One region of the Streptomyces sp. NPDC047085 genome, then DNA from elsewhere that is predicted to be linked to it. Evidence: riboswitches for the same ligand, from Rfam matches in the RefSeq annotation. Region 1 holds a riboswitch; each other region holds the start of a gene.
What was found. A riboswitch is a leader RNA that binds a small molecule or an ion and turns the genes downstream of it on or off. The one in region 1 is predicted to bind cobalamin.

Region 1 (2,924 bases):
CGCAACACCACGATCCTGCCGCTGTACTCCCTGATGCTCGGCCTGCTGGCCCTGCTCGGCTTCATGGCGATCGCGGCCGGTGTGAAGGTCACCAACGGCCAGCTGGCGATCCCGCAGCTGTTCGAGAACATGTTCCCGGACTGGTTCGCGGGCGTGGCCTTCGCGGCGATCGGCATTGGAGCCTTGGTCCCGGCGGCCATCATGTCCATCGCGGCGGCGAACCTCTTCACCCGCAACATCTACAAGGACTTCATCAAGCCGGATGCCACGCCGAAGCAGGAGGCGCAGGTCTCCAAGGTCGTGTCACTGCTGGTGAAGGTCGGCGCGCTGGTCTTCGTCCTCACCATGGACAAGACGGTCGCGATCAACTTCCAGCTGCTGGGTGGCATCTGGATCCTGCAGACCTTCCCGGCCCTGGTCGGCGGCCTGTTCACCCGCTGGTTCCACCGCTGGGCGCTGCTCGCCGGCTGGGCAGTCGGCATGGTCTACGGCACGCTCGTCGCCTACGGGGTGCCGTCGCCGACGAACCCGACCCAGAAGCACTTCGGCGGCTCGGCGAAGGAGATCCCGGGCATCGGCGAGATCGGCTACATCGGCCTCACGGCGTTCGTCCTGAACCTGGCGGTCACGGTGGTCCTCACCCTCGTCCTCAAGGCCGTGAAGGCCCCCGAGGGCCTGGACGAGACCAGCCCTGGGGACTACACGGCGGACGCGGGCGACCCGGGCGTACAGCAGGAACTCCCGGCAGGCGCCGCTCACTGATCCACGTCACCACCTGCAGCGGGCCGCCGAAAATCAAGCACCACGGCGGCCCGCTGTCGTACACACTCACGCACATGGACATGCACATCCGCCTCGCCGAACCCGGCGAATACGCCGCTCTCGGCGAGATCACGGCCCAGGCCTACCTCCAGGACGGCCTCCTCGATTTCGGCGAGAGCGACTGGTACCTCGGCGAACTCCGGGACGTGGCCAAGAGGGCCGCCGCCGCGGACGTCCTCGTGGCCGTCCGCAGCGGCGTTCTCCTCGGCGGGGTCACCTTCGTCCCCTCCGGCGGCCCGATGGCCGACATCGCCCGCCCCGGAGAGGCCGAGATCCGCATGCTCGCGGTCGGCCACGCGGCCCGCGGCCAAGGCGCCGGCGAGGCCCTCGTGCGCGCCTGCGTCGACCGTGCCCGGGCCACGGCCGGCTGCACGGCCGTCGTCCTGTCGACCCAGCGCACCATGCACACGGCCCACCGCATCTACGAACGCCTGGGTTTCGTCCGCGTCCCGGAGCGCGACTGGAACCCGATCCCGGAGCTGGACGACATCACTCTCCTCACCTACGAGTTGACGCTCTGAGACCGGTACGACACAACATCTGGGGGTGACACGACAGCCCGGCACTAGATGTATGCTCATCCTCGCTGTCGCCGCAGGGGAATCCGGTGCGAATCCGGAACTGTCCCGCAACGGTGTACGTGCGTGCGTATCCGCACGCCTGTGTCAGTCCGAGGACCTGCCGGCAGCGTGCGCCCGGCCGTCCGGTCCGGGTGCCTTCAGACGTCCGGGCCTCGTGGAGTGGGTCGGTGGACGCGGACGCCGTGCGCGCTCGTGCTGCCCCTGCCCTCCGCCAGGCCCCGTGCCGAGCGAGGGAGAGCCCCACGTGACCATCGCGCCAGCCGACCCGGCTTCAGCCGTCCCGGCGACCGAGGCCCCGGTGGAGACCGACGGTCCCGGTGCCGCGCTGCTGCGGACCCTGACCGAGCTGACCGCCGACCTGCCCGACGCCGACCCCGGCCGGGTCGCCGCGGCCGCGCTGCGCGGCCGGTCGGCGCGGGCCGACGAGGCGGAGCTGCGCGAGCTGGCCACGGAGGCCGCCGCCGGTCTGATCTCCGAGGACCCCGCCTACTCGCGGCTGGCCGCCCGCCTGCTGACCCTCGCGATCCGCGCCGAGGCCGCCTCGCAGGGCGTGGCCTCCTTCACCGAGTCGGTGGCCGTGGGCCACCGCGAGGGCCTGATCGCCGACCGGACCGCCGCGTTCGTGCGACTGCACGCCGAGCGCCTGGACGCGCTGATCGACCCGGTCGCCGACGACCGCTTCGGCTACTTCGGCCTGCGCACCCTGCACAGCCGCTACCTGCTCCGCCACCCGATCACCCGCAAGGTGATCGAGACGCCCCAGCACTTCATGCTGCGGGTCGCCGCGGGTCTCGCCGAGGACGACACGACCCGTGCCCTCGACGAAGTCGCCGCGCTCTACGGGCTCATGAGCCGGCTCGACTACCTGCCCTCCTCCCCCACGCTCTTCAACTCCGGCACGCGGCACCCCCAGATGTCGTCCTGCTACCTCCTCGACTCCCCGCTGGACGAGCTGGACTCCATCTACGACCGCTACCACCAGGTCGCCCGTCTCTCGAAGCACGCCGGCGGCATCGGTCTGTCGTACTCCCGGATCCGCAGCCGCGGTTCGCTGATCCGGGGCACCAACGGGCACTCCAACGGCATCGTCCCGTTCCTCAAGACCCTCGACGCCTCGGTGGCCGCCGTGAACCAGGGCGGCCGGCGCAAGGGCGCGGCCGCGGTGTACCTGGAGACCTGGCACTCCGACATCGAGGAGTTCCTGGAGCTGCGGGACAACACCGGTGAGGACGCCCGCCGTACGCACAACCTGAACCTCGCGCACTGGGTCCCGGACGAGTTCATGCGCCGGGTCAACGCCGACGAGCAGTGGTCGCTGTTCTCCCCGGCGGACGTGCCCGAGCTGGTCGACCTGTGGGGCGCGGAGTTCGACGCCGCCTACCGCAAGGCCGAGGCGGACGGGCTCGCGCGGAAGACCATCCCGGCCCGTGACCTGTACGGCCGGATGATGCGCACCCTCGCGCAGACCGGCAACGGCTGGATGACCTTCAAGGACGCCGCCAACCGCACCGCCAACCAGAC
Region 2 (2,924 bases), on a different contig from region 1:
TGGAGTGGGGGGTACCGAAGAAACACCACAGGGCCGGCCGCCGAGAGGTGGAACCGGCTACCGCCTGGTAACTCTGTGGTGAGGCATGAGCATGCCATGCCTGGCGCAGGCGCCCCTCACAATCCGGTCACATCCCAAGGTGACCTGAAACACGGCGAGTTCAGGTCACCTCATAGATGGCCGGATTCCGGATGGGACAGGGGTCAGCGAGGCATCTCGCGGTGGCCGGGCAGCCCGGTGCCGCCGAGACGGGTCAGCAGGGTGGAGAGCAGGCCGATGTCCTCCTTGCTCCAGGGCGGTGCGGCGAAGAACTCGGCGGCGGTCTCCTCGGCCGTGGCCCGCATCTCCGCCAGGAGTCGCCGGCCGGTGTCGGTCAGTGAGGCGTAGGCCACGCGCGCGTCACGGGCGTCCCGTTCGCGGGTCACCAGCCCGATCCGCTCCAGGGGCGCCAGTCCGCGGGTCACTCCGGAGGCGGTCAGCCCCAGCGCCTCGGCCAGATCGACCCGGCGCATCCGGCCGCCGGGTGCCTGTCCCAGCCGCAGCAGCAGCGTGAAGTCGGCCAGGCTCACCCCATGCAGCCCGCCCAGCCGCGCGTCGAAGCGCCGTACGAGCGCGGCCTGCGCCCGCATCAGCCGCAACGACGCGTCCAGTGCCTCACTCATCGCACATTCCTTTGCAGACTCCTTGAGTAGTCAAGTTTATGAGCCGATCATGCGGGCGTTGCGTCGCTGCCGCTTCCCCAAGGGGGCCTGCGAGAGGTCCTCGGCGCTGGAGCGGAAGTTCTTGAAGCCGTAGCCGCGCTCGGTCAGCCACGCCTTCGCCGCCTCCTCGGCCCGCTCGGTCGCCTCCAGGATGTCCTCCTCTTCCTCCCCGGTGTCCGAGAAACGGAAGACGAAGGCCGGCCGGGCGGCGATGTCGTAGCTGAGGTGCCCCTCGGGCGTGTAGGCGGAGCGCAGCACGTCGTGCTCGGCGGCATCGGCCAGCAGTTCGGCCCGCTGTGCGTCGCTGAGGCTGTCGAAGGCGCCGCGGATGGTGATGCGGAAGGTCCGAGTGGTCATTGCGCGACCTTAGGCGGAGCGGGCACTGCGGCTCCATCGGATTTCCGGTGGATGGAATGATGATCGGTGACAGGGCGACGGCGGTCCGAGGAAGCCGGTGTGAATCCGGCGCGGTCCCGCCACTGTGATCGGTGAGCGAACTCCCGCCGGGCCACCGCCCCCTGACGGGTGGGAAGGCCGGGACGAGCGACGACCCGAGAGCCAGGAGACTCACGCGGTCGCCTCCTCGACGGACCCCGGGGCGGTTCTCCCCGGAGAGGGGTGAGCGGCGTGCCCGGGAAACCGACGGAAGAGACGTTTGACGGCGAGGCGGCCACAGAGGCGGTCCCGAAGGGGACCGGCCCGGTGCCGAGCCGGGTCGTCGTCTGCAGGGACTGTTGCTGTGGCAGCCCCAAGGTGACCGGTGTCGACCACGCGGCGCAGACGGCACGTCTGCGTGCCGAGGTGCCCGTGCGCATCTCGGCCTGCCTCGACGTGTGCGAGCAGGCCAACGTCATCGTCGTACAGCCCTCCGCCGCCGGCCGGGCCGCCGGGGCAAGGCCGGTCTGGCTGGGTCTCGTCAACGACCCGGGCGCTGCAGAGGACATCGTCGACTGGGTGCGCGCCGGCGGCCCCGGCGTCGCACCTCTGCCGGACATCCTCGACCTCTACACCATCACGCCCCCGCGCCGCCGGGCGGCTTCCACAGGGCGGCGCCGAGTTGATCCCTGATCGGAACTCCGCCCGAACAGCACCGATCGCAATTCCGCCCGACCAACGCCACCGTTGACCCGTGGGCCACAGGATCGGTCACCTGACGCGAGAGCAAGATCACGTCAGGTGGTGCGGTCTTGGCCATGCACCCGTCACGCGGTACGGTCTGTCCGATATCGACGACGGTACGACGGAAGCCGGTGAGAGTCCGGCACGGTCGCGCCACTGTATGCGAGCGCCCTGGGCGGTTCGTGAGTCAGACCCGTGGCCGTCGTCCTGTGCACCACCGAGTTGGGACGCGAACTCCCAGAGGAGGTCCTGCCATGGCGCAGACCGTCGTTCAGCCGACAGCCACCACCACCGTCGTTCCCGCCAAGCTGCCGCTGAAGGCGATCGCTCCTTGGGCGGTCTTCTTCGGTGTCCTGATGCTCGTCCTGCTCTACTTCGTCGGCGCCGAGCAGGGCGCCACCTCCGTGTTCAACGGCACGGACGTCCACGAGTGGGTCCACGACGCCCGTCACCTGCTCGGCTTCCCCTGCCACTGAGGCGAGGGCGCCGCACGCTCATGAATTCCGCGACAGTAAGAAATCTGCTGGTGCGGGGCATGCTCGCCGGCCTCGGTGCCGGCGTGCTCGCCCTCGTCGTCGCGTACTTCCTCGGTGAGCCGAACGTCGACAGCGCGATCGGCTTCGAGGACGCCCACTCCCACGAGCACGAGATGGAAGTCGTCTCCCGCTCCCTGCAGTCCACCGCCGGTCTCGCCACCGGCGTCCTGGTCTACGGGGTCGCCTTCGGCGGCGTCGCCGCGCTCGCCTACTGCGTCGCGCTCGGCCGCGTGGGCCGCTTCTCCCCGCGGGCGACCGCACTGCTGCTGTCGGGCTGCGCACTGCTCACCGTGTACGTCGTGCCGTTCCTGAAGTACCCGGCCAACCCGCCGTCGGTCGGCGACCCCGACACCATCGGCAAGCGGACCGGCCTGTACTTCCTGATGATGCTGCTCAGCGTGCTCCTCGCGATCGCCGCCACCATCCTGGGCAAACGGCTCGCACCCCGGCTGGGCACCTGGTACGCCACCGTCGTCGCGGTGGCCGGATTCGTCCTCGTGATCGGTCTGGCGTACGCCTTCCTGCCGGTCGTCAACGAGGTGCCGAAGGACTTCCCGGCCACCCTGCT
Region 3 (2,924 bases), on a different contig from region 1:
CCACGGTGACGTGCTGGTCACCAAGGTCCTGCTCCCGGCGGTCGCCGCCCCGATCGTGGCCGGTGTCGCGGCGATGCTCGCCACCCGCTTCTCCTACGGCATCGGCAAGAACGCCGACGGCGAGGCCACCCGCAAGGGCTACCGCGCCGGCCAGATCGCCTCCGCGGGCCTGGTCTCGCTCGCCCACGGCACCAACGACGCGCAGAAGACGATGGGCATCATCACCCTCGCGCTGATCGCGGGCGGTGCCATCGCCCCCGGTTCCAACCCTCCCACCTGGGTGATCCTCTCCGCGGGCCTGGCCATCGCGCTCGGCACCTACATCGGCGGCTGGCGCATCATCCGCACCATGGGCAAGGGCCTGACCGACCTGGAGCCGCAGCAGGGCTTCGCCGCGCAGACCAGCGCCGCCACGGCCATCCTGGCCTCCTCCCACCTCGGCTTCTCCCTCTCCACGACCCACGTCGTCTCCGGCTCGGTCATGGGTGCGGGCCTGGGCCGCAAGGGCGGTGTGGTCCGCTGGTCCACCGCGACCCGGATGTTCATCGCCTGGGGGCTGACCCTCCCGGCCGCCGCGCTGGTCGGCGCGGGCGCCGAGTCCGTCACCGACCTCGGTGACTGGGGCACCGCCGTCGTCGCCGTCTTCCTGGTCGCCGCCAGCGCCGCGATCTGGAAGTTCTCCCGCCGCGAGGTCGTCGACCACAGCAACGTCAACGACGTCGACGCCACTGAGCCGGCCGGCGTGGTGACCACCGCCATCGCCGCGGTGACCCCGCCCCCGGTGGGCACGGTCCCCGAGGACCTGACGGCCACGATCCCGGCTCCGGCCGCCGACGCCTCCGCCAACGCCGCCCCGGCCACCCCGCCGGCCGCCGCGGTCTGACCCCGAGCACACCCCGGTTACCGAAGGAAGCATCATGAAGATCGACTGGGCGGCTCTCGGCTCCGTCTTCGGCGTCAGCCTGGCGTTCACCGTCGGCCTGGTGGCCCTGTTCACCCTCGGCGTGAACGGCCTGTCCCGCAAGGAGAAGGCCGCGGCGCAGGGCGACTCCGCCGCCCTGGCCGTGACCGGCGCCTACGTCTGCTTCGCGGCCTGCGCTGCGGCAGTGGCGTACGGCATCTACCTGATCATGAACAAGGCCTGATCACGAGCAAGGTCTGACCGACCGTCCGAAAGGCTCCTCCCCGGTGTGCTCCGGGGAGGAGCCTTTCGTCTGTCCGCGGCCCCCTGGTGTGGGACTCAGCACACTCTCCCCGCGCAGGTCAACGGCAAGTTGACGGCCCTTCCGGGAGCGTGGTGGACTGCCCAGGCCATGTACGGCGGCAGGAGAGGAAGCCGGTGCGAATCCGGCGCGGTCCCGCCACTGTCACCGGGGAAGAAACCCCGGGAGCCAGGAACTCTCACCGCCGGTCTCGTCGAACCAGGGCGTGGACACCCTGAGTGAGGACATATCGCCATGCTCGGCTGCCGATCGAGAACCCGCACCAGGACTGCCCCCCTTCCCACGGCCGGCTGAGCCGATGGGTGCCGATCGCTCGTACGCGTACGGCGCCGCCGCCGGCCTCCTGGGCGACCTGCTCCTCGGCGATCCGCGCCGCGGGCATCCCGTCGCCGTGTTCGGTCGTGCGGCCGGTGCCGTGGAGGGCGCGTTGTGGCACGACCACCGCGGCTGGGGTGCGCTGCACACCGCCGTGTGCGCCGGAGGCGCCGTCGCTCTGGGTGCCGTGGCCGAGCGCGCCGTACGCCGCTCTCCCGCCGCCCGCGTCGCGCTGACCGCTGCCGCCACCTGGTCCGTCGTCGGCGGCACCTCGCTGGCCCGGGAGGCCCGGATCATCGGACGCGCCCTGGAGGCCGGGGATCTGACGGCCGCCCGGGCACGGCTGCCGCACCTGTGCGGCCGGGATCCAGGGGCCCTCGACGCCGACGGGATCGCCCGGGCGGTCGTCGAGTCGGTCGCCGAGAACACCTCCGACGCCGTCGTGGGCGCGCTGGTGTGGGGCGCGGTCGGCGGGGTGCCGGGGCTGGTCGGGTTCCGGGCCGTCAACACCCTCGACGCGATGGTGGGCCACAAGTCCCCCCGCCTGCGCCGCTTCGGCTGGGCCTCCGCCCGCCTGGACGACGTCGCCGGCTGGCCGGGCGCCCGGCTCACCGCCGTGCTCGCCACGCTCGCCGGACCCGACCCTCGCGGCGCCCTACGGGCGTGGCGGGCGGACGCGGCCAATCATCCGAGCCCCAACGCCGGGCCCGTCGAAGCCTCGTTCGCGGGCGCCCTCGGCGTGCGGCTGGGCGGGACGCTGTCCTACGGCGGGCGCGTCGAACACCGGCCCGTGCTCAACGGGGACGCCGGACGGGCCGTCCGGGTCACCGACATCGACCGGGCCGTACGGCTCTCCCGCCGCGTCGGCCTGCTCGCGCTCGGCACCACGGTCGCCGCGCGCCTCCTGGTCCAGAGCGCCAAGAGCCTGAAGGGACGTGGCAAGTGAACGGTGGTCTCCTCGTCGCCGGCACCACCTCCGACGCCGGCAAGAGCGTCGTGACGGCCGGGATCTGCCGCTGGCTGGTCCGCCAGGGCGTCAAGGTGGCGCCGTTCAAGGCGCAGAACATGTCCCTCAACTCGTTCGTGACGAGGGAGGGCGCGGAGATAGGGCGGGCGCAGGCCATGCAGGCCCAGGCCTGTCGCGTCGAGCCGACCGCGCTCATGAACCCCGTGCTGCTCAAGCCCGGCGGCGAGCAGAGCAGCCAGGTGGTGCTGCTGGGCAAGCCGGTGGGCGAGCTGAGCGCACGCGGGTATCACGGGGGGCGCCAGCAGAAGCTCCTCGGCACGGTGTTGGACTGCCTGGCCGAGTTGCGGGGCACGTATGACGCGGTGATCTGTGAGGGGGCCGGTTCGCCCGCCGAGATCAATCTGCGGCGCACCGACATC
Region 4 (2,924 bases), on a different contig from region 1:
GGTGCCGACGAAGAAGGCCACGGCGATGGACAGGCCGGTGATGGTGAGGTTGTAGAACACCTTGCGCACCGGGTTGGAGAACGCCCACTGGTAGGCGAAGTTCATGAACGTGCCGTCGAGGGTGTCGAACAGACTCATGCCTGCGGCGAACAGCAGGGGCAGGCACAGGACCGCGTACCAGGGCAGCCCGGCGGCGGCGCCGTTGCCGGCCAGGGCGAGGAGCAGGACCTCGGTCGAGGTATCGAAGCCGATGCCGAAGACGAAACCGAGGGGGAACATCTGGCCGGGCCGGCGGATGGACTTGGTGAGCCGGCCCAGGATGCGGTTCATGAAACCGCGCGAGTCCAGGTGCGCCTCCAGCTCCGCCTCGTCGTAGTGTCCGGCGCGCATGGCCTGGAAGACGCGCAGGATGCCGAACAGCGCGACGAGGTTGAGGGCGGCGATGAGGTACAGGAACCCCCCGGAGACCATGGTGCCGACGGTGCCCAGGACCTGGTGGGTTCGGGAGCCGTCGTTCATCAGGGTGCCGGCTAGCTTCGCGCCTCCGGCGACCAGCGCGGCCATCACGACCACGACACTGGAGTGCCCGAGGGCGAACCAGAAGCCCACCGACACCGGCCGCTTGCCGTCGGCCATCAGCTTGCGGGTGGTGTTGTCGATCGCCGCGATGTGGTCCGCGTCGAAGGCGTGCCGCATGCCGAGCGTGTACGCCGTGACGCCCAGGCCGATGCCGAACGCCTTGGAGCCGACCTCGTAGTGCCGCGGGACCACGAGCAGGAACAGGATCCCGAACGCGACCACATGGAGAGCGATGATCACCGCCAGCAGGCCGGCGGTTCGGACGGTGTCCTCGCGGCGCCAGCGAAAGGACGGGGCGGCGGCGGTTTCGGGCACGCCTTGGGACACGGTCATACGGTCACGCTCCAGCACCTCGTGGATCAGCTTCGTGATGCCGTGGCCGGTCTCCTGGCTGACGGGTCAACGCGCCCGCCCCTGCCTTCCCGGCCGTGAGGCCAGTGGCATACGTGGGGTGGGAACTCCCCGATCACAGTGGCGAGGGCCGCTCCGGACTGAGCTCCTGAGAGCTTTCACCGGTCTTCCCGAACACCACGGCCCGCCCACCCTACGGCACGCCGCCGTCATGGCCAGGGGGAGCATGGTGGAGCAGCTTCAGAGGCTCGTTGTCCGCTACGGCGAATCCGTACAGAAGCCCGTGCGTTTCCGTCCCGGAACGTGGCGCCCGCGGTTGGTGTCGCACGGGGCGGCGCATGTACTCGATATCGGCGTTGAATCCGCGAGTGGTCCGGGCGGTGACCGTCTCATCGATCGGGGCGACTTGGCCCGTCTTCGTGACCACGCTGGTGATGACGCCGATGGCCTGCGTGACCTGTTCGTCGCTGTCATGATCTGGGGCTCAGGTACCACCAACGGACGTGGGCCGCGGTACACCGAAGCGGCCCTGTCCGACCCGCGCCTGCCCGGAGTCCTCCGGACCACGCGCGAAGCGGTCCGAGGCGGAGACCTGAGCGGGGCCTACCGGCAGTTCGCCCTTAAGGGAGTGGGGCGATCCTTCTTCACCAAATGGTTCGCGGCCGTGGACGACCGTGAAGCCACATGTGATCGGGCCTTGATCCTCGACGACCGGGTCTTTCGCTCGCTGAACGCGTGTCACACCGGACTGGCTTGAGTGGCTCCTCTTCCATCTGAACGGTCGCGTGGACGAGACCTGAGCTTGGGAAGCTGAGGTGATCTAGGGTTCGTTGCGGTGCTGACCCGTGGCGGAAGGGGGTCGACGCGTGGTGGGCGACTGTACCGACGTAGAGCAGGCGCCCGGCAGCCAGGTCGGACATTGCCTCGCCTCAACGCCGGCCACGGGCTGCGAGCAGCCTTTCGCCCTCAGGATGGTGAACGCCTTACCCAACCGCTCTGCTGAAGCTCGTCGTCGTCCCATTTCGCCCTCCAGGACGTAGCCGAAACACGGCCCGCCGGGATGGCGGTGCGGCGGCACGCCGGGACCGCCGGGAGGATACTCGATCCGCACGGTCATCACCTCGGCGTCTGCCGGTATGAAGGGCGGGGTGATGCTCTGAAGGTCGGTCCGAGTGTTCTACGCCTTTTCATAGGGGTCCATCGTTTCCTCCTATCGCGCCCCGGCCGCAAGCCACTGGTCGAACGTCGTCGGGGCGATACGGGCGTTCTCGCCGGGCAGCAGCACATTGCCGGCCATCGACACATCAAGGGGGCCCGACCACGTCGGAACCAGCTTCACCTTGCGCCCGAGAACGTCATGGGTGCGGCGGGCCATGTCGACCAGGTCTTGCGGCTCAGGGCCGGCGACATCGACGTAGCGGCCCCGCGGCTCCCCGGTCGCGACCTCGGCCAGGACCTGAGCTATGTCGTCGGGTGCAATCGGCTGAACAAGCAGCGGGGCGATGGTGGCCACGCCGTCGCGCTCTGTCCAGCTGGCGGCCAACGCCGCGAAGTCGTGAAACTGTGTAGCGGGCACGATCGTCCACGGCACCCGGCCCTCCTCGATCAGACGCTCTTGCTCGCGCTTGCCCGAGTAGTGGGCCGTACCACCTGTGACCCGGTCGATTCCGACGATCGACAGCAGTACGTGGTGCCGCACCCCCGCGCGCTCCTCGGCGGCGAGAAGATTTCTCGTGGCAGTGCCGAAATAGGCGCGCGTCTCGTCGGGGCTGACCGGCGGGGAGCTGATGGCATCGACCACCGCGTCAACGCCTTCGAGTGCCGTGTCCAAGCCCTCGCCCGTGATCAGGTCAACGCCGAGAGAGCGGCTCATGGGTATGACTTCGTGCTCCGCACGCTCGAGGAACGAGGCAGTGCGGGCACCGATATTGCCGGTCGCACCGGCGACAGCGATTCGCATGGTGCGCCTCATTTCGCACGCTGACTAAGCCAGT

Region 2: another riboswitch for cobalamin. It lies ahead of ABZ865_RS36390 ((2Fe-2S) ferredoxin domain-containing protein); the one in region 1 lies ahead of ABZ865_RS14405 (ribonucleoside-diphosphate reductase subunit alpha).
Region 3: another riboswitch for cobalamin. It lies ahead of ABZ865_RS05400 (cobalamin biosynthesis protein); the one in region 1 lies ahead of ABZ865_RS14405 (ribonucleoside-diphosphate reductase subunit alpha).
Region 4: another riboswitch for cobalamin. It lies ahead of ABZ865_RS32250 (HoxN/HupN/NixA family nickel/cobalt transporter); the one in region 1 lies ahead of ABZ865_RS14405 (ribonucleoside-diphosphate reductase subunit alpha).

What each region holds. Positions count from the first base shown of each region.
Region 1 is NZ_JBEYUW010000003.1:743,613-746,536, reverse strand. It holds gene mctP (monocarboxylate uptake permease MctP) at 1-762, shown strand, start outside; gene ABZ865_RS14410 (GNAT family N-acetyltransferase) at 837-1,343, shown strand; cobalamin riboswitch at 1,366-1,523, shown strand; gene ABZ865_RS14405 (ribonucleoside-diphosphate reductase subunit alpha) at 1,648-2,924, shown strand, end outside.
Region 2 is NZ_JBEYUW010000015.1:170,321-173,244, reverse strand. It holds gene ABZ865_RS36400 (MarR family transcriptional regulator) at 204-662, opposite strand; gene ABZ865_RS36395 (DUF6204 family protein) at 699-1,058, opposite strand; cobalamin riboswitch at 1,146-1,270, shown strand; gene ABZ865_RS36390 ((2Fe-2S) ferredoxin domain-containing protein) at 1,404-1,769, shown strand; cobalamin riboswitch at 1,898-2,038, shown strand; gene ABZ865_RS36385 (CbtB-domain containing protein) at 2,075-2,296, shown strand; gene ABZ865_RS36380 (CbtA family protein) at 2,317-2,924, shown strand, end outside.
Region 3 is NZ_JBEYUW010000001.1:1,242,337-1,245,260, reverse strand. It holds gene ABZ865_RS05410 (inorganic phosphate transporter) at 1-883, shown strand, start outside; gene ABZ865_RS05405 (hypothetical protein) at 918-1,145, shown strand; cobalamin riboswitch at 1,281-1,422, shown strand; gene ABZ865_RS05400 (cobalamin biosynthesis protein) at 1,522-2,484, shown strand; gene ABZ865_RS05395 (cobyric acid synthase) at 2,481-2,924, shown strand, end outside.
Region 4 is NZ_JBEYUW010000012.1:47,121-50,044, forward strand. It holds gene ABZ865_RS32250 (HoxN/HupN/NixA family nickel/cobalt transporter) at 1-912, opposite strand, end outside; cobalamin riboswitch at 939-1,127, opposite strand; gene ABZ865_RS32255 (hypothetical protein) at 1,157-1,687, shown strand; gene ABZ865_RS32260 (cupin domain-containing protein) at 1,751-2,047, opposite strand; gene ABZ865_RS32265 (NAD(P)H-binding protein) at 2,141-2,890, opposite strand.